One region of the Streptomyces sp. NBC_00457 genome, then DNA from elsewhere that is predicted to be linked to it. Evidence: riboswitches for the same ligand, from Rfam matches in the RefSeq annotation. Region 1 holds a riboswitch; each other region holds the start of a gene.
The links. A riboswitch is a leader RNA that binds a small molecule or an ion and turns the genes downstream of it on or off. The one in region 1 is predicted to bind cobalamin.
Positions count from the first base shown of each region.

Region 1 (3,268 bases):
GCCCGCGCGATCAGCACGCGTTGCCGCTCGCCGCCGGACAGGGCCAGGAAGCCACGGGCGGCCAGATGCTCCACGCTGGTGGACCGCATCGCCTCCGCGCAGATCGCCCGGTCCTCCGCCGCCGTACGTCCCCGGTGCGGCAACCGCCCCATCCCGACCACCTCGGCGACGGTGAAGTCGAACTCCGACGACGACTCCTGCGGCAGCGCGGCCAGTCGCCGTGCGGTGGCACGAGGATCCAGCGTGTGTACGTCGTCCCCGTCCAGCCGTACGACCCCGGCCGCCGGCCGCAGCGCCCGGTACACGCACCTCAACAGCGTCGACTTTCCACTCCCGTTGGGCCCGACGAGCCCCACGAACGCCCCGCTGTCCACGCTGAGCTTGATCTCGTCGACGAGCCGCTTTCCGGCGGCCTCGACCGTCACGCCCTCCACATCGAGCCGCATCAGCGCCCCCCGAACGCATAGCCGCCGCGCCGCATCAGCAGCAGGAAGGCCGGGACGCCGACCACCGCCGTGATCACCCCGACCGGCAACTCCGCGGGCGCCAGCAGCAGCCGGGACAGCACATCCGCCCACACCAGCAGTACGGCCCCGGCGAGCGGCGCGACGGCCAGTACCCGCCGGTGATCGGCGCCCACCAGCATCCGTACGACATGAGGCACCATCAGCCCGACGAACCCGATGGCCCCGCTCACCGCGACTACCGTCCCGGTCACCGCCGCCGTGACGAGGAACAACTCCCGCCGCAGCCGCCCCGGTTGGACCCCCAGCGTCGCCGACGTCTCGTCCCCCATCGCCAGCGCGTTCAGGGCCTGAGCCCGCCACCGCAGCCACACCCACCCGGCGACGACGGTCACGGCGGCGATCGGCACCCGTGGCCACGTCGCCCCGCCCAGACTCCCCAGCAGCCACATCATCGCCGACCGGGCCGCCTCACCCCGGGCCGCGCCGAACACCATCACCGTGGTCAGCGCCTCGAAGCCGTACGCCAGCGCCGTCCCCGTCAGGATCAGCCGCAGCGGCGTCAGCCCGTGCGTCGCGGAACGCGCCACGGCGTACACGATCGCCATCGCCACCAGCGCCGAACAGAACGCCGACACCGACAGCGCCCACACCCCGAGCCCCGCGAACGCCCCGAGCAGGATGACCGCGTTGGCCCCCACGGCGGCACCGGACGAAATCCCCAGCACGAACGGATCGGCCAGCGCGTTACGCACCATCGCCTGCACAGCCACCCCGACGGTCGCGAGCCCCGCCCCCACGACGCCGGCCAGCACGACACGCGGCAGCCGGATCTCCCAGACGATGGTGTACGACGCCGCGTCCCCTGCGGGGATGGTTCCGCCGGTGAACCCGGCCCCGAGGAACCGGAGGACGTCACCCCAGCCGACGCCGGCGGCCCCCAGCCCGACACCGGCGACAAGGGAGACAAGGAGTATGACCGCAAGGGCGACAGCCAACAGCGGCACGGATATTCGGCCTGGGGAGAGGCGCACGCTCGGCGGTCCTTCGCCTCGGCTCGCAGTCCTCGGCGAGCGGTCAATGGGCTGGGCAACCGCCTGCGGGTAATCGGGCTTGCACGTCGGCCCCAGGGGCCCACGCACACACCGTTGCGGGTCAGCGCCGGACTCTCACCGGACTTCCCCCGCAGGAGGCTCGGGGAGACTAGCAGGCGCGGACGAAGGCCGCCCAGGCGGTGGCGCCGAGGAGGATGACGGGGCTGTCGGCGACTTTGCTGTCCCGGACCGGTACGACGCCGGGGACTCCGTCGGCGACCTCGACGCAGTCGCCGCCTTGCCCGTTGCTGTAGCTGCTCTTGCGCCAGTGGGCGTTGCTCAGGTCGTACTCGCGCATCGTCTGAAGTCCTCAGCCGCCGATTCGATCAGGGCCAGGGACGCCGACGGCGACAGTGCGGTGCCCCTGAGCAGATCGTATGTGCGCTGGGTGCGCTTCACCATGGCCGGGTCGTCGATGAGCGTCCCCGAATACTCCGTCTCTGTATAGGCGACCGGAGGCGCGTCCTCGAACTCCATGAGCTTCATGGACCCGCCCATCGATGCATGCGCTCCAGCCGCGAAAGGCACCACAGTCACCCACACCTTGCGCTCCCGCATCAGCCCTGCGATGTGCTCCAGTTGTTCGGCCATGGCTTCCGGCCCGCCCACCGGAGGGCGCAGCACCCCCTCATGCAGGATCACCCAATACTCCGGCCTTGTAGCGTCCTTGAGGATGTGCTGGCGCTCCAGGCGGGCCGTAACCTTCTCCTCCTCGTACTCGTCGGTGACGAACGGATTGGCCGCGATGGTGACCGCCCGTGCGTAGGCGGCGGTCTGCAACAGCCCCGGCACCACGGTGGGCGCGAACTCCGCAATCTTCGTTGCCGTCCGCTCCAGTTCCACGACGGCCGCAAAGTAATCGGCATAGCGTTTGTCGTCGATGAGCTTGCGCCACGCCCGCTCGAAAATACCGTCGGTTTGCAGCACCTCATCAATCCGCTGGGCGATATCCAGCTGCGGCTTTCGAATCGCCTGCTCGAACTGGCCGATATAGGCGCCCGAGACGAAGACGCGCGCCCCCAACTCGACCTGAGTGAGCCCCCTGTCCTCCCGGTGCCGCTTCAGTTCCGTGCCGAAGAACTCCCATGCCGCCTGACGTGAACCGTTGGCCACAGTTCAACCCCCTTGTGCTGCCCCGCACTTGTAGAGCACAGACTCCTGCCGAGTGTAGATGTGGTGCGCGATCCTTGAGATGCGAAGCGTAAAACCCGAAATGGGAGGGGAACCACGTGAAGGCACAGCACTCGGCGCTCTGCGTCGAAGAGGCGGAGGAAGCAGTGAAAGAATTGCGGGCAGCGTTGGAAAACGCAGGAATCATTCTGCCGTCCCTGCGGCTCGACCCGGCAAGTCTCGCGCGGGAGACCCCATGTCCGCTCGTCGAACCGGGCGGCTGTTCCGTCGAGGCCGCGCAGCGACTCGCGGCGGTCCTGCGATGAAGCCGCCGGTCGGGTCGTACGTGGTGGACACCCGCACTGGACGGGTCGGCCTCGTCATGGGGCACGAGGGTCCATACGTACAACTCAGACCGTACGGCGGCGGCAAGGAGTGGGACGCCGAGCCAAGCGTCGTACGGCATGCCACCCCCGCCGAGCGGCTCAGTGCCGCCACGGCCTATGCCAACGCACGCAGCCGTGGCGAGATCCCCTGAGGGGCCGCTCACCCAGGGTGGCCGGCGATATGCCGGCCACCCCCGAATTCCGGCTGAGCACT
Region 1 covers NZ_CP107905.1:7,273,573-7,276,840, forward strand. Annotated here, with positions in the region: gene OG828_RS33090 (ABC transporter ATP-binding protein) at 1-446, opposite strand, end outside; gene OG828_RS33095 (FecCD family ABC transporter permease) at 446-1,498, opposite strand; cobalamin riboswitch at 1,546-1,687, opposite strand; gene OG828_RS33100 (DUF397 domain-containing protein) at 1,668-1,856, opposite strand; gene OG828_RS33105 (helix-turn-helix domain-containing protein) at 1,838-2,671, opposite strand; gene OG828_RS33110 (hypothetical protein) at 2,788-2,994, shown strand; gene OG828_RS33115 (hypothetical protein) at 2,991-3,206, shown strand.

Region 2 (3,268 bases), 4.9 Mb from region 1:
CCGGACGGTGTTCATGTTCATCCGCTTGATGACCTCGATGTCCAGCACCATGTCCGCGCGGGTGAGCGCGGTGCCGCGGGCCGGGTGCATCTCGTGCCGGTTGGTGCCGCGGAAGGAGACGGGCTTGCCGTTGATGCGCATCAGCCCGTCCTTGAGCGCGAACTCGCGGAAGCCGACGCGGTGGGAAAGGGTTTCGATCACCTTTCCGGCGGGGTCGCGCAGCCGCAGGACGGCGGTGTAGAGGTTCGGGTGCTCCGCCGACCACAACTGCGGTGCCGGTACGGCCTTTTGAGCCTGTACGGTCGCGTCCTCCCCCGCCGCTCCGACCTCGGCGGTCTGCTGCAGGGGCCGGGACCAGACGGCGTGGCCCCGGTCGTCGTACAACTGCGTCTCGACGGTGTACCGGCCGCCGCCCGCGGTGCCGTACGCCCGCACGCTCGCCGTCACCGACAGCTCGGCGGCCGTGTAGTCGTCGCTCAGCGGGGTGTCCAGCTTGAAGTCGCGCAGGTGCACGGCCGGGGTGGAGTACAGGTAGACCGAGCGGAAGATGCCGCTCAGCCGGATCATGTCCTGGTCCTCCAGCCAGTCACCGTCGGAGTAGCGGTACACCTCCACGGCGATCTGGTTGGTGCCGGGCTTGAGGTGCTCGGTGATGTCGTACTCGGCGGGGGTGTAGGAGTCCTCGTGGTAGCCGACCAGTTCGCCGTTGATCCACACGTAGTGGGCCGACTTGACGCCCTCGAAGTGCAGGAAGGTCCGCCGGCCCGCCCAGTCCTTCGGGACCGTGAAGGTGCGCCGGTACTGGCCGACCGGGTTGTAGCGGGTCGGGGCGGCCGGGGGCTGGGACTCCTCCCCCAGGCCGTTGGGCCCCCACCAGGGGTAGGTGATGTTGACGTAGATCGGGAAGTCGTAGCCGTGCAGCTGCCAGACCGACGGGACGGGGAGGGTGTCCCAGTCCTTGTCGTCGACGTCCGTGCGGTAGAAGTCGGCGTTCCGGTCGTCGGGGCGGTCGGCGTAGGCGAACTTCCAGGTCCCGTCGAGGCTCTGCCGGTACGGCGAGCGGGTGCGGTCGGCGGCCAGTGCCTGTCTCACGTCCGCGTACGGCATGAGGGTGGTGTGCGGCGGCTCGGTGCCGACCTGGAAGAGGGCGATGTTGCCGTTCCACTCGGGAGTGGCGTCCGGCGCGGCACGCCTGGTTGACGCGTGGGCCGGCGCGGACGACAGGGCGAGGGCGCCGAGGACGGCGGCGGACGACTCGAGGAGACGGCGGCGGCTGATGACCGGCCGTTGGGCGGGAGAGGAGTGCTGGTGCGCGTGCGGGTGCGGCATGACCGAGACCTTCCTCAGAACGACAGTGCGCTGCACCTACTGGGTGCTTGCGTCGGATCCTGTCCATATCACTAGGTTCCGAACGCCTCAGAAGCAACATTCCTGTCGGACTTTGTTGAGTCCTGATCGTGTGGCCATGTGCAACCGTCCGCACGCCCCCATGCGCGGCTTGTCACCACCCCACACCGCGCACTACTGTCACCACGCCTTGGTGAACGGGAAATCGGTGCGATACCGGTGCGGCCCTCGCCACTGTGAATCGGGAAGTCCGGCTCCGGCCCTCACGGGCAGCCACTGGGTCCTCCAGGACCCGGGAAGGCGGAGCACGGGCGGTGGTACCCGTCAGCCAGGAGACCGGCCAAGGCGCGTCAACCATCCACGAGGTGCTGGAGAGGGTCTGCTGAGCCATGCACATTGCCGAGGGTTTCCTTCCTCCGGCGCACGCGGTCGCCTGGGGCGTCGCGTCCGCGCCGTTCGTCGTCCACGGAGCCCGGTCACTCACCCGTGAAGTCAGGGAGCACCCGGAGAGCACCCTGCTCCTCGGCGCCTCCGGAGCCTTCACGTTCGTCCTGTCGGCCCTCAAACTGCCGTCGGTGACCGGGAGTTGCTCCCACCCCACCGGCACCGGACTGGGCGCCATCCTGTTCCGGCCGCCGGTGATGGCGGTGCTGGGCACCATCACCCTGCTCTTCCAGGCGCTGCTGCTGGCCCACGGCGGCCTGACCACGCTCGGCGCCAACGTGTTCTCGATGGCGATCGTCGGGCCCTGGGCCGGATACGGGATCTACCGGTTGCTCCGGCGGTACGACGTGCCGCTGATGGTCGCCGTCTTCTTCGGCGCGTTCGTCGCCGACCTGTCCACCTACTGCGTCACCAGCGTCCAGCTGGCGCTCGCGTTTCCCGACCCGAGCAGTGGATTCCTGGGCGCGCTGGGCAAGTTCGGGTCCATCTTCGCCGTGACGCAGATCCCGCTCGCGGTGAGCGAGGGACTGCTCACGGTGCTGGTGATGCGGCTGCTCGTGCAGTCGAGCAAGGGCGAGCTGACCCGGCTCGGCGTGCTGCTCACCAGGAAGGCGAGCACCGAGGCGGTGGCCCGATGAAGCGGAACACGAAGATCAACCTCCTGCTGCTGCTCGCCGTCGTCGCCCTCGCGGTGCTGCCGCTGGCGCTGGGCCTCGGCGACGACAAGGAGGAGCCGTTCGCGGGCGCCGACGGTGAGGCGGAGGCGGCGATCACCGAGATCGAGCCGGACTACGAGCCCTGGTTCTCGCCGCTGTACGAGCCCCCCTCCGCCGAGATCGAGTCGGGCCTGTTCGCCCTCCAGGCAGCCATCGGCGCCGGCGCCCTCGCCTACTACTTCGGCGTGCGGCGCGGGCGACGGCAGGGTGAGCAGCGGGCGCTGGCGCGGCAGGGCACCTATGCCGCGGCGGACGAACGGACCGCACGCACCGTGGGCTCCGCGGCCGAGCCCGACGACCAGGCCGTACGCGACGTGGACGCCGCCTCCGACGGCCATGCCGCACGCGATGCCGAGGCCGCGACCGGCGACCAGACCGCACCCGGCGGGGAAGCCGCGCGCCGTGACCAAGCCACGCACGAACCCGACGTGGACGCCGTGCACCACGACAAGGCCACGCTCCAGCCCGACAGGGCCGCCGCGCGCCGTGACCAAGCCACGCACGAACCCGACGTGGACGCCGCGCGCCACGACAAGGCCACGCACCAGCCCGACAGGGCCGCCGCGCGCCATGACAAGGCCGCGCACCAGCCCGGTGGCACGCGTGGCGCCGGGCAGGGCTGACGCGCGTGCTGCCCATCGACGCGGCGGCGCACAGCAGCCGCTGGCGCCGCCGCCACCCCGTGGACAAGGCCGTGCTCGGGCTCGGCCTCACCGTGCTGGCGATCTCGCTGCCGCCGTGGCCGGGCGCGGCCCTGGTGC
Region 2 covers NZ_CP107905.1:2,349,075-2,352,342, forward strand. Annotated here, with positions in the region: gene OG828_RS10760 (glycoside hydrolase family 2 TIM barrel-domain containing protein) at 1-1,329, opposite strand, end outside; cobalamin riboswitch at 1,522-1,706, shown strand; gene OG828_RS10765 (energy-coupling factor ABC transporter permease) at 1,737-2,429, shown strand; gene OG828_RS49500 (energy-coupling factor ABC transporter substrate-binding protein) at 2,426-3,130, shown strand; gene cbiQ (cobalt ECF transporter T component CbiQ) at 3,136-3,268, shown strand, end outside.
Region 2: it holds a riboswitch for cobalamin, as region 1 does, so the genes downstream of both, OG828_RS10765 (energy-coupling factor ABC transporter permease) here and OG828_RS33095 (FecCD family ABC transporter permease) in region 1, are expected to answer to the same signal.

Region 3 (3,268 bases), 4.7 Mb from region 1:
GCCTGGACGATGTCGCCGAACTCGGCGTAGCACATGTGGGTGTGGATCTGGGTGTCCGGACGCACTCCGCTGGTGGTGAGGCGGAACGCCTCCGTGGCCCAGGCCAGGTAGGCGGGGTGGTCGGCGGCGCGCAGCGGCAGCGTTTCGCGCAGGGCCGGTTCGTCGACCTGGATCACCGAAGTTCCGGCCGTCTCAAGGTCGTTCACCTCGTCGCGCAGCGCCAGCGCGACCTGCCGGGCCGTCTCGCCGAGCGGCTGGTCGTCGCGGACGAAGGACCAGGCGAGCATGGTGACCGGGCCGGTGAGCATGCCCTTGACGGGGCGCGAGGTGAGGGACTGGGCATACGTCGTCCAGCGCACCGTCATCGGCTCGGGACGGGAGATGTCGCCGGCCAGGATCGGCGGGCGGACGTAGCGGGTGCCGTAGGACTGGACCCAGCCGTGCTGGGTGGCGAGGTAGCCGGTGAGCTGCTCGGCGAAGTACTGGACCATGTCGCCCCGTTCGGGCTCACCGTGCACCAGGACGTCCAGGCCGGTCTTCTCCTGGAAGGAGATCACCTCCTGGATCTCCGCCCTGATCCGGTCCTCGTAGCCGGCCGTGTCGATCCGGCCCGCCTTCAAGTCCGCCCGCGCCGCGCGCAGTTCGCCGGTCTGCGGGAACGAGCCGATGGTGGTGGTCGGCAGCGGCGGCAGGCCGAGGTGGGCGCGCTGGGCGGCGGCCCGCTCGGCGTACGGCTGGGAGCGGCGGGCGTCGGCGGCGGTGACGTCCGTGGCGCGGGCCCGTACGGCCGGGTCGCGGGTGATGGGGGAGTTGGCGCGGGAGGCCAGGTCGGCGCGGTTGGCGGCGAGTTCGGCGGTGATCGCGTCGGTGCCGCGGGCGAGGCCCTTGGCGAGGGTGACGATCTCGGCGGTCTTCTGCCGGGCGAAGGCGAGCCAGCGCAGGATCTGCGGCTCGATGTCCCGCTCGGCCGCCGTGTCGAGGGGGACGTGCAGCAGGGAGCAGGAGGCCGCGACGTCGACCCGGTCGGCCAGGCCCAGAAGGGTGCCGAGCGTGGTGAGCGACGCCGACAGGTCGTTGACCCAGATGTTGCGGCCGTCGACGACACCGGCGACCAGCTGCTTGCCGGGCAGCCCGCCGACCGCGGCGAGGGCGTCCAGATTGGCGGCGGCGGCGTCGGTGAAGTCCAGCGCGAGTCCGTCGACGGGGGCTTTGGCCAGCACCGGCAGTGCGTCGCCGAGCCGGTCGAAGTACGAGGCGATCAGCAGCCTCGGCCGGTCGGTGAGGGCGCCGAGCTCCCGGTACGCCCGCTCGGCGGCGTTCAGTTCGGCCGGGGTGCGGTCCTGGACGAGGGCGGGCTCGTCCAGCTGCACCCACTCGGCGCCGGCGGCGCGCAGGTCGGCGAGGACCTCGGCGTACACCGGGAGCAGCCGGTCGAGGAGGGTGATCGGGTCGAAGTCGGCGGCCACGCCGGGGGCGGGCTTGGCGAGCAGGAGGTAGGTGACGGGGCCGACCAGGACCGGACGCGCCGTCAGGCCCAGGGCGAGGGCTTCCTTCAGTTCGGTGACCTGCTTGGCGGAGTCCGCGGTGAACACCGTGTCCGGGCCCAACTCCGGCACCAGATAGTGGTAGTTGGTGTCGAACCACTTCGTCATCTCCAGCGGCGCCACGTCCTGGGTGCCGCGCGCCATGGCGAAGTAGCCGTCCAGGGCGTCCGCTTCGACGGCGGCGCGGTGCCGCTCGGGGATCGCGCCGACCATGACGGTGGTGTCGAGGACGTGGTCGTAGTACGAGAAGTCACCGGTCGGCACCTCGTGGATGCCGGCGCCGGACAGTTGCCGCCAGTTGCCGCTGCGCAGTTCGGCGGCGGTGGCGCGGAGGGCGTCGGCGGTGACGCGGCCCTTCCAGTAGCCCTCGATCGCCTTCTTCAGTTCCCGGCGCGGGCCCTGGCGGGGGTAGCCGTACACGGTGGCCCGTGCTGCCGCGGCTGCGGGCTTGCTTGTCACGGAGATCTCCTTCGCGAGATGAATCCCAGAGATCCCGGAGACGGGACGAGAACGCGAAGGGTGACCGACCGGACGGCAACGGCCACTGGCCGTCCGCTCGGTGGTACGCCGACCCGCCCTCGAGGTCACCGGGATGTCCGCGCACGAGTGGTTCGCACACGGGCAGTTGGCAGGTCTTCGGACTCACGGGCACGTCTCGTCGTCGTACGAGAGACATCTACTGGCCGTCGCTTCCCAGGCCCGTTTCACGGACCCAGTGCGTATGACGGCGGTCGTTCCCGTTCACCGCTGCGGGGCAGTCCCGGAATTTCACCGGGTTCCCTCTTGCGACGCATCCCGCCTGGCGGACGGGGCGAACCAGCTGCGTCGGCCAGCTTAACCCGCGGGAGGAAGTGGCTGCTCGAACCACACAACCTTGCCCGTGCTCACCCGAGTTGCCCCCCAGCGCTCTGACAGCTGGTCGACCAGGAACAGCCCGCGTCCGCCCTCGTCGCTCAGGCGGGCGTGGCGCATCCTCGGTACCACGGGGGAGTCGTCGCCGACCTCGCAGCGGAGCACGTCCGTGCACAGGAGCCGCAGGGTGATCGGGCGGGAGGCGAAGCGCACGGCGTTGGCGACCACCTCGCTGACCATCAGCTCGGTGGACTCCAGGAGGTCGTCGAGGCCCCAGCCGTGCAGGGTCCTGCGGGTCAGCCGGCGGGCCTGGCGGGCGGTCTGCGGGCGCGGAGCCATGTACCAGTAGGCGACGGTCTCCGGCAGGATGCCCTCGAACCGGGCCGCGAGCAGCGCGATGTCGTCGTCGCGGCCACCGGAGCCCAGGGTGCCGAGGGCCTGGTCGCACAGGCCTTCCAGGGTCGGCGGCGCGGATCCTGAACCAGTCGCGCGCAGCCGGGCGCACAGCCGCTCCACGCCGGTCATGACGTCCGAGTCGCGGGACTCGACCAGGCCGTCGGTGTACAGCAGCAGCGTCGCCCCGGTCGGCGCGTGGGTCTCGACGGACTCGAATCCGCCGCTGCCGACACCGATCGGCGCTCCGGGCGGGACGTCCAGCACCTCCACGCCGCCGTCGGGACGCAGCAGCACCGGCGGCAGATGTCCGGCGCTGGAGACGATCAGCCGGTGCAGTACGGGGTCGTACAACGCGTACAGACAGGTCGCGGTGTGCTCGCTGCCCAGGCGTCCCGCCTGCTCGTCGAGGTGGTGCAGCACCTCGTCCGGGGGCAGATCGAGCCCGGCCAGGGTCTGCACGCTGGTCCGCAGCTGGC
Region 3 covers NZ_CP107905.1:2,577,995-2,581,262, reverse strand. Annotated here, with positions in the region: gene metE (5-methyltetrahydropteroyltriglutamate--homocysteine S-methyltransferase) at 1-2,003, opposite strand, end outside; cobalamin riboswitch at 2,155-2,380, opposite strand; gene OG828_RS11825 (SpoIIE family protein phosphatase) at 2,379-3,268, opposite strand, start outside.
Region 3: it holds a riboswitch for cobalamin, as region 1 does, so the genes downstream of both, metE (5-methyltetrahydropteroyltriglutamate--homocysteine S-methyltransferase) here and OG828_RS33095 (FecCD family ABC transporter permease) in region 1, are expected to answer to the same signal.